2 regions of the Bradyrhizobium sp. AZCC 2289 genome follow, and region 1 is predicted to be linked to the other one. Evidence: riboswitches for the same ligand, from Rfam matches in the RefSeq annotation. Region 1 holds a riboswitch; the other holds the start of a gene.
What was found. A riboswitch is a leader RNA that binds a small molecule or an ion and turns the genes downstream of it on or off. The one in region 1 is predicted to bind cobalamin.

Region 1 (7,573 bases):
AGGCTCTGTCATTGGGTCCGCGCGGCCTGGCGCTCAGGCGAGCGCGCCGTCATCCGCCACGCCAGCACGGCGCCGGTCAGGCTGAAAGCGAGGCCGCAGAGACAGAGCGTCACGATCACGGCCGACCGCAGCAGCGGACGCGACGAGAGGGGGGCAAAATCGAACGTGTGAAGGCTACGCAGGGGCCAGTCATCCCCCAGCGACAGAAAGCCGGAGACAATCCAGCCGAGGATAAACGGCGCCAAGACGAGGCCGAGCCCGTGGTGCCAGGCCAGCAAGCCCTGATAGGCCGGCGTCTTCTGCCGGATAGCGGCACCAAGCCGGGCGAGGCCGATGACGACGCCGAGGCCTGCGCCGATTGCCCCGATCAGCGACAGCCACCATACCAGCGCGCGCCAGGCCTCGGCGTGGTGGCGAAGCGGCGCCGGGTAAATCCAGTGCATGATGCTGCCGACATAATTGAGCATGCGCATCCGCCGTGTCGTCACCAGAACAACATCTCCCGCCGTCGACGAGATGTAGAGCTCGGTGCGGGCGGCGTCGTTCAGCATGACGCGATAAAGCGGACGATCGGAATCATAATCGCCCGACACCGTCCATTGATCGTAAGCCACGCGCTCGACGTCTGCGCGCGACAGGTCGAGCCCGTACGCGCGCCCGTAACCGGCCGCAACATCCCGCGCGGCCGCTTCGGTGTGAACTTCGGCGCGGTCCAAAGTCGCCGCCGCCTTGCCTCGTGCCGGAAACGGCACGAAATGCATGACGATGCCCGAGGCGAACCACGTCGCAAACAACAGGCAAAATGCGACACCCCACCAGCGGTGCAGTCTTGCGATAATGCGCATCACCACTTCGCCGAGGCGGACAGTTCGAACGTCCTTGGCGCGCCAAGATAGACCTGGTCGGGATAACCGGGGTCGGACCATTGCGCATAGAGCGCGTTGGTCACGTTACGGACACGGAACGCTAACCGCATCCTGTCCACCCCTTGCCACGGCAAGTCGCGGCCGGGCACGTCGACGAAGGCGAACAGATCCGCCGTGGTGTAAGGCAGCATGACGGTGCGGTCGTCCTCGTAGAGGAAGCGCTGTCCGACATGCCGCACCGAGCCGCCGATCTCGACCGGCCAGCGCCAGTTATCGAACCGCCAGGACGCGCCGGCGTTGATGATCACGGGCGCGACATTCGACGGCGTATTGCCGGAGAAGAAATCGAAATCGGCGTAACGTGCTTCCGTGAACGCCACATTGCCCCAGAGCTTGAGATTGTCGACCGGACGCAGCGCGCCCGCGATCTCGATGCCCCTGGTGTGGACCGCACCTGCGAGCGATGCCACCGCGTTGGTGATCTGCACATAGACATTGCGGCGCTCGATATCGTAGGCCGAGAAGGTAAACTCCGCGCGCTTGTCGGGAGAGATCGCCTTGACGCCGGTCTCGTAGATGCGCGCGCTGGTCAACTCCAGCGATGTGCCGGGGGTCACCGAGAAGATGCCGGCCGCGGCCGGATCAAAGGCGGTGGCGTACATGCCGTAGAACATCAGCCCCTTCACCGGTTCGAACGTGGTGGCGGCGCGGTAGGACACCGGCGTCCATGTCTTGCTGAAGGGCTGGCCCGCCGGGATCGTGCCGTCGAAATTGACGCCGTCACGCGAGAGCGTCAAATCCTCGGCGCGGATGCCGCCAATCAAAGCGAGCATCGGCGTGATCTTCAGGCGGTCCTCGATCGAGACCGCGATATTGTCGAGGCGGCTGTTGCGGATGTTCGGCTGCGGCACGCCGTAGAGGCCGGGGTCGGGATCGAGCACGGTCACCGAGTCGGCCGGGAACGTGTTCGGATTTCCCTCCTGGGCGAACTGGATGTCGTTGCGGCTGACCTGCAGCTGACCGGCCAGGCGGTTTTCGATCCCGAAGAAAGACGAATTCCAGACGAGATCGGTGTTGTCGCCGACCACCTGCTGCTTGTGGGTGACGAAAAAGCGGTCGCGGTCGATCAGCGAGGTGCCGGTGTTGAAGGCGTAGGTCTCGCTGTCATACCAGTGACGCCTGGCGCCGTACTCATAGGCCTGGTTCTTGAGCGTGACGTCGTCATTGATGTTCCATTCGAATCCGCCGCGAAGCCACAGCTCGTGTGCGCCGGTGGAATTGTCGGCCACATTGTAGTTGGTCCGGGTCGTCCGCGAATCGACAGTGACCGGACCGAACACGGCGGACGTGTCGGATGCGCTTGCAGCATTGAAAATGTTGAGCGCATTGCCGGTCACCACGCCGTGGGTGGCGAAGGCGCCGGCGAATGCGGTCGTCACCAGCGGCGTGCCCCAATAGGCATGGCCGTCGTCGCGCTTGTAATCGACGGCGCCGAACACCTTGAAGGCGTCGCTTACCCGGTAATTGAGCTGTCCGGCGACGCTGTTAAGCTGCTGATAGTCGCCGTCGACGAAGCTGTTGATCTTCGACGAACTGACGTCGAATCGATAGTCGAGTCCCGGCAAGGTCGTGCTGCCGCCCGAACCGAAATGCGTGCGATAGGTGCCGAGCGTATCGATGGAGGTGTCGAGTTCGTTCCTGACCGGGCCGGTGACCGGTTGCCTGCTCACATAATTGACCGAGCCGCCGATCGCGGCGAGCCCCGACATAATCGACGATGGACCGTGCACGAATTCGACCTGTTCGAGATTGGCCGTCTCCATCACCCGCGAGGTGATGCTCTGCGGTCCGATCCAGATGCCGTTGTAGAGCGTGGTCACGTCGCCAAAGCTGAAGCCGCGCATCGAGAAGCCGCCGGGTGCGCCGGCCGCATCGCCCGCGAGCACGCCGACCGCGCCCTGCGCGGTCTCGGTGGTGGTGCGATAACCCTGCTCGCGCATCGCCGGCTGGGTCACGACATCGACCGCCGCCGGCGTCTCGTGCACGGTGAGGCCGAGCCGGCTCGCGCTCGCCGCGACGGCGTTGCCGTTGAGCGGCGTCGGCGCGGCATCGGACGGTGGCAGCGGCGCGGGTTTTGCCGTCGGATTCCGCGCGGTGCGCTGCGCGCGCCTTGGCACGCCTTGCGGCTCGCCGCCCGCGTGCGTTGCGCTTTGCGGCTTCGGCGGCGACACCACCACGGGATCGAGTGTCCGCTGTTGCGCGAACACGGGTGTCGCGGCCACCAGTAGCGGAAACGCAGCGCCGGGCAGCAGACGTGAGATCAAAACCGTGCGCGCGCAAAGGCGCGACGGCGCTTGGAAGTTGCCGATATTGAAAATGGACACGACACGCTCGACGGCGAACAATCAACCCGTCATGCACGCTTGCCGAGACTATCCGCCCTTCGCCTTTGATGCGGCAGATAGCTACAGCTGTTGCGACGCTTCGGAGCACCCCGCCCGACGCGTTCGCGCATGACCATGGCTGGTAGCAGGTCTCCTGGCTCGCGGGTCGCGGCCTTGGACCACCTTCCCAGGATTTGACGATCCCAGTGGTATGAAATGGTCGCCGGCTCGCCGCTTACAGTTGCGGGGGCAGCTACGGCATTGTCCGCATCACACGGACGCACCGTATTCCCTTGATTAGCCCTTGCGGGCACTACCATGCGGGACACTGAAGAGGCTTCGCCGGCGAGTCAAGTAGCGGCGACCTCGCCGGGCGCGCTGTGTCGACGCATGTGTCAATTGGGCTACGTGGTCATCAGCTCTCGCCCAAAATCATGTCGGCGCAGGCGCCGCCGGCCTGCACCACGCCGGTATAGCCGCCGAAACCGGCATAGGCGGATGCGAGATAAAGTCCTGATACCGCGGTGCGCGGCGAGCGGACCAGGGCGCTACCGGCCGGCGGCGGCGGCGTCGGCGCAAATCCATAAACGGCGCCATCGGGCGCGTTGAGATATTGCCGGACCGACAGCGCAGTATTGAACGACGATGCGACCACGCCGGAGGCGAGGCCCGGATAGAATTTGTCGAGATAGCGAAGCATCGCCTGCTGCCACCGCCCGCGCTTCTCGCGATAGGCATCCAGGTCCGAACTGTCCCAGTTCGACAGCCAGTCCGGCCCGAACACCGACAACACATAAGGCGGCGCGGGAACGCCGGAATCGATTGCGGCGTAATCGACGATCGACATCGGCGGCATTCGCTCAGCGGGCTCGTCCGCCATCAAGGCCGCGCCGCGCCCGTAATCGGCCAGCCGCTTCATGTCGTCCGGCAGCAATTGCGTGGAATAGGCCGTGACGCCGTATTCGCGTGGCGGCTTCGTCAGCCCGAGTGTCAGCGCGAACAGGGAGATCGACGGCGTCAGGCCTGCGTGGCCTCTGGTCAATTTCTCCGCCGCGTCTTCCGGCATCAGCGGCGCCAGCGCGGCCGGCGCCGCGCCGCCGATGATCCGCGCGCATTCCGCGATTTGCGCGTCGCTGCCGTCTTTGGCGGTGTGGGTGACGGCGCTGGTCCGGCCCTGCGGGTCGAGCGCGATACGGGAGGCAACGCGGCGCAGCACTACCTCGCCGCCGGCTGTGCGAACGGCGCGGGCCAGCGCGCTCGAGAGCCGCTGCGAGCCGCCCTGCACGAAGCGTCCGCCGCTCAAAAGGTAACTTCCCTGCGCCCTGGCAAAGAAGCTCCACCACAGCGATCCCGGGTCGTCGTGGAAATAAGAAAGATTGGCCGCCAGCGCGCATTTGACGGCTTCATTGTCGCCGAACAATTGATCGAGCTTTTGCGACAATGACTGCGGCGCTTCGTCGGATGAGGGTGCGGCCGCCGCGGACGCGATGCCCTCCATTTCGTCGAGCAGTTGCTGGATGCCGGCCCGCGCCGCCGGAAATCGCTCGGTCAGCGCGACCCTCGCCGCGGCAAAATCGTCGGGCAGCACGAACGGTTTTTGGAGCGGGCCGCCGCGCACTTCGTAGAGCGCGCCGGCCGGGACCCATTTGACGGCATCGAGCACGCCCGCGCGCGTCAGCACGGCGTGCTTGGGATCTCTGCTATCCTGAGGGTTGCTGGTTTCCTGCAATGAACCTTCGATGAAGAGATCGCCGGACTTGTAGCTCGACGCCGCGCCGCCCACCGAGTTGCTGCGCTCGATCACAAGCACCTTGCGTCCGGCGCGTGCGAGGATTGCCGCCGCCGTCAAACCGCCAAGGCCGGCGCCGATCACCACTACGTCATAACGCGCCATTCGGCCTGAACCCCTGGAACCCGTGTACGGAGAGGGTTCATTGCCGCAATGGCGCACCGTGTCAAACGCGCTGACGGCATGGCGCAAGCGCTCTATAGCGTTTTCAAGCTAAGCCGGCCCCGGACTTGATCCGGGGTGGATACCGGTTCGCATAGCAATCAAGATTACGTAGATTGCGTAGACTTATCTGCGGTAGAAAACGCGTCAAAAATAAATAGAGCCTCCGTTCCGATGCAAATCGGAACGGAGAAGGCTCGGGCACTGTCCCGGGATCTACGAAAAACGGCCTATTTCCAGACCGATTTGTCGGCATCCCAGCGCTGGCCTTTGAATTCCCTGGCCAACGCGTCGACCGAGCCGTTGTCGTTCTTGGGCTCGCCGCCTTCCTCGTCGCCGCTGGCCTCTTCGGACAGGTTCAGCCTGGGACCCGCGGATTCGTCCGATGTCGTGATCACGGGGCTCGAGATCCACAGGATCAGCCGGTCGGATGCGCCCGGTTTGTCCGGCGACACCTGCGCCGTGATCTCGACGCTCTCGGTGAGGCCGAGCGCGGGATAGACCTGGCTCGGACGCTTGAAGGTCAGTTTCAGTTTTCCGGTATTGGCGTTCCACGCCGCAGCGTCGGCTTTCGCCGCAAGCGTCCTGGCCAGCACGCTGGAAACCGCCGACGCGATCTTGTCCTTGTTGATCTTGTCGCCGTCGCGCCATTCCGCTGACGCAAAGCGGATGGTGCGATCCATCTCCATGCTGCCGCTGGTCCAGCCGGCCGCAACCACGCCGGGCGCCGACTTCGCCCTGGCGATCAGGGCTGCGGCGTGATCGGGATCGACGGTGAGGTTGATGGTCTGCTCGCCGGCGCGCATCGCATCGCAGGACACGGAGAGGCTGCCAAGGCCGACCTCGACGGCCTCGCCCTTCAGGCTCTTCAGGTAGTCCAGCGCGGCGTCGAGCTTGACCCGCACGCCGACCGATTCCGGCGACACCTCGGTAAAGTCCTTAGGAGCCGGCGTGATGCCGTCATCGGTGGTCTGGTTATCGAGAAATTCCTTCTCGCTGAGATCGGAATTGTCCGAAGACGTCACCTCGGTCACGGTCTGGCCGACGGTGATCTGGCCACGGAATTCGAAACTGTCGCCGGTGGGCTTGCGCGTCAGCTTGATGGTGACCGGCAGTTTATCGCTGACGGTTTGCGTGGCGCCGGTCAGGTTCTGGCCGTTGACGGCGAGGTTGGCGACAAAGCGGTCCTTGCGGTCGGAACCTTTCTCGGCGGGGTAGCAGACATCGAGCACGGCCGCGGTGACGTTCTTGCCCTGGCGGGTTTCCTTCAGGACCACGTCGGCATTGCCGTCCATCAACCCGTCGATCGAGGTGAAATATCTGACCTCGTTGGCGCCAGGCGCGGCCTTGGAGGGGAGTTTCATCTGGGCGAAAGCGAGGTCCGGCGAGGCCGTCACCAGACCGAACAGGCAGAGCAGGAGCGCGCGCATCTGAAATTCCTCGAAAGGACAGAATCGGTATGGTCGTAGCTACCAAACCTCGATGTCATTAGCCAAAAAGAAGGCCGCCCGGAGGCGGCCTTCGATTTCATCAGAGGTAACGGACGGGGGCCTTAGAAGCCCATGCCGCCCATTCCACCCATGCCGCCGCCGCCACCGCCCGGCATCGGAGCCGCCGGCTCCTTCGGCAGTTCGGCGACCATGGCTTCGGTGGTCACCAGCAGGCCGGCCACGGAAGCCGCGTCCTGCAGGGCGGTGCGCACCACCTTGGCCGGGTCGATGATGCCCTTGGCAACCATGTCGACATATTCCTCGGTCTGGGCGTCGAAGCCCCAGGTCTCCGACTTGTTCTCGAGGATCTTGCCGACCACGATCGAGCCTTCGACGCCGGCGTTCTCGGAGATCTGGCGGACCGGGGCTTCCAGCGCCTTCAGCACGATATTGATACCGGCCTGGACGTCGGAATTGTCGTTGGTGAGACGGCCGACCGCCTTCTTGGCGCGCAATAGCGCCACGCCGCCGCCGGGCACGATGCCTTCCTGCACCGCGGCGCGGGTCGCATTGAGGGCGTCCTCGACGCGATCCTTCTTCTCCTTCACCTCGATCTCGGTCGCACCGCCGACGCGAATGATCGCGACGCCGCCGGCGAGTTTTGCCAGACGCTCCTGCAGCTTCTCGCGGTCGTAGTCCGAGGTGGTCTCCTCGATCTGCGCCTTGATCTGGCCGACGCGGGCTTCGATGTCCTTTTTCTTGCCGGCGCCGCTGACGATCGTGGTGTTTTCCTTGTCGATCACGACCTTGCGGGCGCGGCCGAGCATGTTGATGGTGACGCTTTCCAGCTTCATGCCGAGCTCATCGGAGATCAGCTGACCGCCGGTCAGGATCGCGATGTCTTCCAGCATCGCCTTGCGGCGATCGCCGAAGCCGGGCGCC
Region 2 (7,573 bases), 1.5 Mb from region 1:
GGTGCCGTAATTTTGATCACTCAAAAAAGGCCGACGTGAATTCAGAAACCTTGCTCAAACCATTTTCATATTTCATGGATTGCCTTCTACGCGTTTGCCATCGGAAAGCAAAAGGTCCCCATGCAACGAATTCATTTGCCAACGCTCAGTGCGCGATATTGGGCGGCGCTCTGTCTTGCGAGCATCTTCGGCGCCAACATGGGCGATTTCTTTGCGCGTGATGTGGGGTTGGGACATCTCGCGGGATTGCCATTTCTGGCGCTGGCGCTCGTCGTCGTCGTCGTCAGCGAGCGCTTCGACCGGTCCATCCATCAGGTTTACTATTGGACGGCCGTTATCATCGTCCGGACCGGGGCGACAAATTTCGCCGACTTCGCCTGCGGTGACTTGAAACTGCCGCGGCCATTCGTCATTGCCGGACTCGCTGCGATTCTGGCTGTGGCGGTTTTTGCAAGCTGGCAATTCGCCTGGCGCCAGACGTCGGGCAAAGGCGAGGATACGACGCTTCGTGCCGATCTGGGTTATTGGATCAGCATGTTTATTGCCGGCAGCCTCGGCACGGTGATCGGCGACTACTGCTCGCATGACCTGCGTCTCGGAGACGGTGGCGCGTCACTGCTGCTCGTTCCGGTTCTGGCGTTGCTGTTTGCGACAGCCCGTAATGGATTGCTTCGATCGCTGCCGTATTACTGGATGACGATCGTAGCCGTCAGAGCCGCAGGCACCACCGTCGGCGACTTCGTCGCCGGCCGGAACATGCTGGGCCTTCCCTTAAGCACCCTCGTCACGGGCGCACTTTTCGTGGCGCTGCTTGCGATGTGGAATGAACCGGCGGCATCGAAAGTGGTGCACGCCGACACGTGAACGCGCACGGGCAAATCGCCGCGTCGGGATTTACAACGGCTCGTCGTCGTTGCCGCTGCGATCGCGCTTCGGCGTGGCGATGTCGCCATCCTCGATCTCGTCATCCTCGACCGGAGGTGGCAGCGGTTTCTTCGGTTTGTCGTCGCCTTGCTTCGGAGGTTCGCTCCTCCTGCCGATTCCACCCATATTGTTCCTTTTCGCCGGATCGATCGGCGGTTTGTTCGAATAGCCGATTCGCTCGAAAACACTAGGTATTCCGTCAGAATGACGTATGACCTCAATCTGACCGGGTTTGAACGGCATATTAGCGCCGGTCGAACGATCTTTCCTGCCCTTTTTGCGGAGTACGCTCCAAAACGGGCCTAACACGGAGCCAGCATCCAGCATGAAGAAGCCGAAGATCGAGGCTGAAGAAGTGCAGCCACGCAAAATCATTCGCGCCGACAAGGCGCCGACCAGCGGATACTCGCTGGTCGTCGACGGCCATTTCAAGTCGCATCACGACACCGTCGAAGCTGCCGAGGAGGCGGGCATGGCCCTGAAGAACAAGTTCCAGATGCTTCAGGTGCAGGTCTATGACGCCGAGACCAAGACGCGATCGATGATCGAGTGGCCGGCACCGGCGTAAAGCTACCGAAAACGCGTCCAAGAAACACGTCCAGGAAATACGTCGAAGCACACAGCGTCGCGGTTCTAACCCGGGCAGAACCGCGCGCACTTGCATTCAGGTGCGGCGACCGCCGCTTTGCTGGCTGGCCAGCCAATCCGTCAGCGCCGGGGCTTTCTCGCCGCTGGATTTCTTCGACTTGGCGGCCGCCTTCTTCGGTGCGGCGGCCGGACGGGGCGGCTCGGCCGCTTCGCGGGCAAGCCGCAACGCCTTCAGTTTGGCCATGTTGTCGAGCACGGCCTTGCTGGCCGAGTCCCGGTCGGCTTTGCCGGACCTCGCGTCCTGGGCCGCCCTGGTTTGTTTGTCGAGCCGTGCCTGGGCGCGGTCGCGATCTTCCTTTGTCATGTCACGTCAGCCTTTTTCACGGTCTTGGCTGCAATCTTCACGGGAGCTTTGGCCTTGGCCTTGGGCTTGGCTTTGACCTTCGGCTCGGGCGGGTTGGCGAGGTCGGCGGCCTCCTTGGCCAATCGGAGTGCGCGCAACGTCTCGGTCCGCTTTCGAATGGCGATATCAGCCGCCGCGATTTCGGCCATCGCCTTGATGCCCTCGACTTCCTGGGTGCGCTTCCGGTTCAGCCGAAGCTCTTTCATTTCGGCGGCGCTTTTCGGCTCATCGTTCATCATATACCTCTGGAATCGCGACGAATATCGCCGGGCGATGTTTCGGCGGTATTACCATGGATCGCTGCGCTGAGGGGGTTCTTTTCGCCCGCAAAAGCCGCGTTATCGCGCCGAATCGGCCATCATGGTGAAAGCCGGCCCCGGCGCCGCCGTCTTTCGGATGGTCCTGTGGCGCTGCAGCACATTTCGTCAAGCCAGGAAAAGCCGCTCCGGAGCGGGCTCCGAACCGGCTGTCGGGGTTAGAACGTGGCGCCGGCCTTCACTAGGTAGGTCCGGCCCGGCAGCGGATAGGCCGAGAAGCGGCCGGCCGTGAACGAGCTGGCGATGGCGTAGTCGTAGTAGAGCGCGTTCAGGACGTTGTTGACGGAGAGCGACCAGAAGAAGTGCTCATATTGCCCGCTCAGCTTGACGTCGGCGGTCGCGTTGGCGGGTATGCGGCTTTGGGTGTTGGCCTGGTCGTTGTCCATGATACGCGAGCTCCAGCCGCGCATGGTTGCATCGAACACCAGGTAGTTCTGCCAGATGTTCCAGGTCACGCCGGCGTTGGCCGTGTAGCGGGACACCAGCGGCACGTCGTCGCCGGCGAACGGTCCTTCACGGAACACGGCGCGGGTATAGGCCATGCCGCTGCGCAACAGCACGCTGTCGCTGACCTTCACCGAGGCGCTGGTCTCGGCGCCATAGCGCCTTGTTGGATCGAGGTTGTAGTTGAAGAAGTTGACGGGATCGAAATGGATCTCGTTTTCGAGGTCCATGTTGTAGACGCTGGTCTGCACCTGGAAGATTCCGGTCTTGATCCGGAAACCGCCTTCGACGTCGCTGGAGGTCTGGGTCTTCAGCTTGAAGGTCTGCGGAATCGGATTGAAGAAGGCGTCGAAGGCGGGACCCGACGCCACGCGCTCGTCGACATCAGGCGTACGGAACGCGTGGGCGGCACGGCCGAACACCGAGAATGTTTCGTTGAAGCGGTGCTCGAGGCCGACATGCAGCGCATATTGGGTCTCGTTGCTGTCGAGCGGCATCGCCTGGATGTCGAAGGCGCCGGGGGCGGTCGGATCGTAACGGTCCCTTGCGCTGAGACTGGTGTTCTGGACCCGGGCCCCATAGGAGAAATCGGTCGACGGCAACAATCCGACGGTTTGTTGCCAATAGCCGGCCAACGTCTGTTGCTTGAGGTCATAGACGTGAATCGGGGGCGCGCCCCTGAATTCGGGACGATCCGAGTGATACGTCGCGTCGTAGTAGTCGATACCGGTCAGGATGGTGGAGGGTATCCCCATGATCGGGTTCTTGATGCTCAAGCGCGGCGTGATCGACCACGTCTGCAGATGCGTATCCACATAGTTGAATGGGATCGACGGATCGCTGCCGAAGAACCCCGCCTGCTGCTTCTTGTCCCGCACGCCGCCATCGACGATGAGGTCGACGCCGTTCACCAGCGTCCTGGTGAAACCGGCGGTCATGTTGGCGCCCTGCTTGTTGGCGTAGTCGAATGGCGTGCTGGCGCCTTGTCGCGCGGTCGCCAGTAGATTGATGCCGGCGCCGGGATCGACGATGCGGCCTCCCGGCAATCCCAGTTTCTGGTCGTCGCCGGACAGGGTCAGGAACGCGGAGAGGCCAGGCGTGCTGTAGTTGAGATTGCCGACGCCATTGCGCTGATCGAGCGCATTGTTGTCTCGATAGCCGTCGGACTTGATGGCATTGCCATAGAACGACGTCGACCACGGTCCGGAATTGACTGCGGTCGAGACCGACGCCATGCGCTGGTTGAACGAGCCGACGCCGGCTTCGCCACGGATCGCGACCGGCGGCCCGCCGACGCCAGTCCTGGTCACGATATTGATGACGCCGCCAACCGCGTTGTCGCCGTACAGTACCGCGCCACTGTTGCCGCGCGTGATCTCGACGCGTTCGATCGAGTTGAGCGGGATAGCCGACAGATCGACGCCGGCCAAGTCGATGTCGTTGAGGCGGCGGCCGTTGACGAGGATAAGCGTATTGGCAGTAGCAAAAGCGCCGAATCCCCTCATGTCGACAAAGGTGCCGGCGCCATTCACTCCGCCATAAAAGCTCGTCAGTTGTACGCCGGGGACTTGCGCAATGACGTCCTGCAAGGTTTGTCCGGGCGAATGCGCGATGTCATCGGCGGTGATGACGGTGGAGGAGGTGCCGACGATGCCGGCAAACTGCCGGCCGCCGTTTCCGTCGCTCGATGACGTCGTCGTCGAGGAATTCGAGCCGGTGCCCGGCGCAGCAGTGTTGCTCGTCGGCGCCGTGTTGGGCGCTGCGCGGCGCGGACCGCTGCTTTCATCATAGGTCGGTTGCGCCCGGGTTCGATTCTGGTCGACGGGCGGGCTGATCTCGATCGGCGGCAACGAATCGATGGAGGCGGCTTGCTGCGCTTGCGCGGCCGAACCGCCCAACAATACGATTGGCGCGAGAAAGCTGGAAGCGAGCCAAAAACGCCGGCGGCGCCTTGCGGCTGGGATGGAAGAAGACATGGTTCAGATCTCGGTATGACGTCAGTGGCACGTCACAGCGAACCAAGTTCCCCCAAGGGCTTTCGCAAGCCTGGTGAAGCTAATGTCTGTACTCCCCGACCGACATCTTCGCGTGTGACCACGGCTGACGGCAGGTCTCCTGGCTTGCGGGTCGATACCCTTCGTCGCCTTCCCAGGACCGAGATTCCCAGTGGCATGTGACGAAAGATTCACCGCTTACAGTTGCGGGGGCAGCCGCGGAATTGGGGAGATTTCCCCGCACCGCATTCCCTTTTGATCCCTAGCTCAAGGAACCGTCGGGAATTACGGTAGAAGTTTGTCGAGATCGGAGTCAATCCATCATTCGGCGCCCGCAATCGTCACTGGACGGGTGCGCCCTTTTTGCCGCATGAGCAGTCTTGCCTGGCGAACTCGTTCCGTGCGGGCGAGCTGTTCGAGGATGATGGATGGGTGTTGAGGCCGTAATCGCTGTAAACGCGGCTGCCGCGCGCCGGCGCTTCGGCGCAACGGCGGCGCTTGTCGCGCTTGTGGCATTGCTGGTGCTGGTTTCGCTCGGCACCGGCGCGGTACGGCTGTCGCCGGTCGCCGTGGTCGAAGCGCTGTTCGGCGGCGGCAGCGACGTGGCGCAGGTGATCGTGCGCGAAATTCGCCTGCCACGCACGATTTTGGCGCTGGCGATCGGCGCCATCCTGGGATTGTCGGGCGCGGCGCTGCAGGGATTGCTGCGCAATCCGCTGGCCTCGCCCTCGCTGTTCGGCGCGCCGCAATCGGCGGCGTTCGGCGCCGTGCTGGTGATTGCGCTGGGGCTGGCCGATGTGCGCTCCTACGCGCTGCCGGTCGTGGCCGTCATCGCCGCGTTCGGCTCGGTATTCGCGTTGCTTGCGATCGCCGGCCGCAACGCCGGGCTATTGATCCTGATTCTGGCGGGGCTCGCGATCTCGAGCCTGGCGGGCGCTGCAACCGCGCTGGTGATGAATCTCTCCAGCAATCCCTTTGTGGTGCTCGAAATCGCGTTCTGGCTGCTCGGCTCGCTGGAGGACCGCAGTTTTGAGCACGTCATGCTGGCGCTGCCGTTCATCATCGCGGGCGCGGTCATCCTGCTCAGCCAGCGCCGCGCTTTCCGCGCGCTGACGCTCGGCGAGGAAACCGCACAAAGCCTCGGTGTCGATGTCGCCCGCCTGCGGCTGTTGGTTATTCTCGGCGTCGCCCTCGGGGTCGGCGGCGCGGTCGCGGTGTCCGGCACCATCGGCTTCATCGGCCTAGTCGCGCCGCATCTGATGCGGCCGCTGATCGGGCACGACCCGGCGCGGCTGTTGGTGCCGAGTGCATTCGCTGGCGCGGCGCTGTTGCTCGCGGCCGATATCGCCGTGCGCATCATTCCCTCGACAAGCGACATCAAGGTCGGCGTGCTGACCTCGATCATTGGCGTGCCATTCTTCCTCTACCTGATCATGCGCGAACGCCGCGCGCTCGGCGGAGGCATCCTGTGACGCTGCTGTCAGCCGAGAATCTGAATGTGGCGCTGGCCGGCCGGCCGGTGCTCAGGGATGTTTCGCTGTCGCTGTCGTCAGGGCATCTGGTCGCGCTGGTCGGGCCGAACGGTGCCGGCAAGACCACGCTGCTGCGCGCGCTGGCGGGATTGTTGCCGTCCGACGGCACCATCCGTGTCGGCGGCGATGCGCTGTCGTCGTTGCCGTTGCGAGAGCGCGCCAAACGCTTTGCCTATTTGCCGCAGGGACACATCGTGCATTGGCCGCTGCCGGCGCGCGATATCGTCGCGCTCGGCCGCTATCCGCATGGCGCCACCGATCCGGCGCGATTGTCGCCTAAAGACGCCGAGGCGGTGCTGCGGGCGATGCAGGCGGTCGATGTCATGGAATTCGCCGAACGCCGCGTCACCGAATTGTCCGGCGGCGAGCGCAGCCGCGTCGCGCTGGCGCGCGTGCTGGCGGTGGAAGCTCCCGTGATCCTGGCCGACGAGCCGACCGCGTCGCTCGATCCGCGCCACCAGATCGACGTCATGAAGGGCCTGCGAGCGGCCGCCGACAAGGGCGTGCTGGTGATCGTAGTGACGCATGATCTCGGGCTTGCCGCGCGATTTGCCGACACTGTGCTGGTGCTCTCGGAGGGCCGCCTGGTCTCGCAGGGCGCGCCGGCCGAGGCGCTGTCGGCGCAGGTGATCGCAGACGTGTTCCGGGTCAGCGCCTATCGCGCGGAATACCAGCGCGAGGCCGTGATCGTGCCTTGGGCGGAAATCTGATGCGGCGACGTCTTGCAGCTCTGTTGGCGATTGTAGCCTTGGCGATTGTAGCCTTGGCGATGTCTAGCGGCGCGTCGTCGGCGACCGGTCTGCCACGCATCGTCTCGATGAATGTCTGCAGCGATCAATTGCTGCTGACACTGGCGGACCCCGAGCAAATCCTGGGATTGAGCCGGTACGCGCGCGATGGCTGGCAATCCTGGGCGGCCGACAAGGCGCGCCATTACCCGATCCTGTCGGGCGGCGCCGAAGACGTGCTGGTGCTCAAGCCCGACATTGTGCTCGCAAGCCGGTTCGACAAGCGTTCGACGCGGGAATTGTTGAAGGCGAAGGGGCTGCATGTCGCCGAATTCACCGTGCCGCGCACGCTTCCCGAGGTGAAGGACCAGATCCGCGAAATGGGCGAGGTGGTGCAGCATCCGGATCGCGCCAAAGCCGAAATTGCCCGGCTCGACGCCGCGATCGCGCGCGCCCGGGAGACCGTCACCGGCAAGCATTACCGGGTGCTGCCGCTGTCGCGGCGCGGTTTTGTGTCCGGCCGCGACAGCCTGGTCTCTTCGCTGCTGACCGAAACCGGCTTGCTCAACCCGGCCGGCGATCTCGGCATCGCCTTCGGCGGATTCACCTCGCTGGAAGCGATCGTCAGCCTGCGGCCTGATTT

Region 2: it holds a riboswitch for cobalamin, as region 1 does, so the genes downstream of both, V1289_RS24315 (TonB-dependent receptor) here and V1289_RS31425 (TonB-dependent receptor domain-containing protein) in region 1, are expected to answer to the same signal.

What each region holds. Positions count from the first base shown of each region.
Region 1 covers NZ_JAZHRY010000001.1:6,623,793-6,631,365, forward strand. The annotation lists gene V1289_RS31420 (hypothetical protein) at 9-845, opposite strand; gene V1289_RS31425 (TonB-dependent receptor domain-containing protein) at 845-3,250, opposite strand; cobalamin riboswitch at 3,378-3,583, opposite strand; gene V1289_RS31430 (phytoene desaturase family protein) at 3,666-5,144, opposite strand; gene V1289_RS31435 (hypothetical protein) at 5,432-6,631, opposite strand; gene groL (chaperonin GroEL) at 6,754-7,573, opposite strand, start outside.
Region 2 covers NZ_JAZHRY010000001.1:5,110,182-5,117,754, forward strand. The annotation lists gene V1289_RS24290 (hypothetical protein) at 121-864, shown strand; gene V1289_RS24295 (hypothetical protein) at 895-1,251, opposite strand; gene V1289_RS24300 (hypothetical protein) at 1,250-1,492, shown strand; gene V1289_RS24305 (hypothetical protein) at 1,589-1,876, opposite strand; gene V1289_RS24310 (hypothetical protein) at 1,873-2,151, opposite strand; gene V1289_RS24315 (TonB-dependent receptor) at 2,391-4,652, opposite strand; cobalamin riboswitch at 4,765-4,965, opposite strand; gene V1289_RS24320 (FecCD family ABC transporter permease) at 5,099-6,142, shown strand; gene V1289_RS24325 (ABC transporter ATP-binding protein) at 6,139-6,912, shown strand; gene V1289_RS24330 (ABC transporter substrate-binding protein) at 6,912-7,573, shown strand, end outside.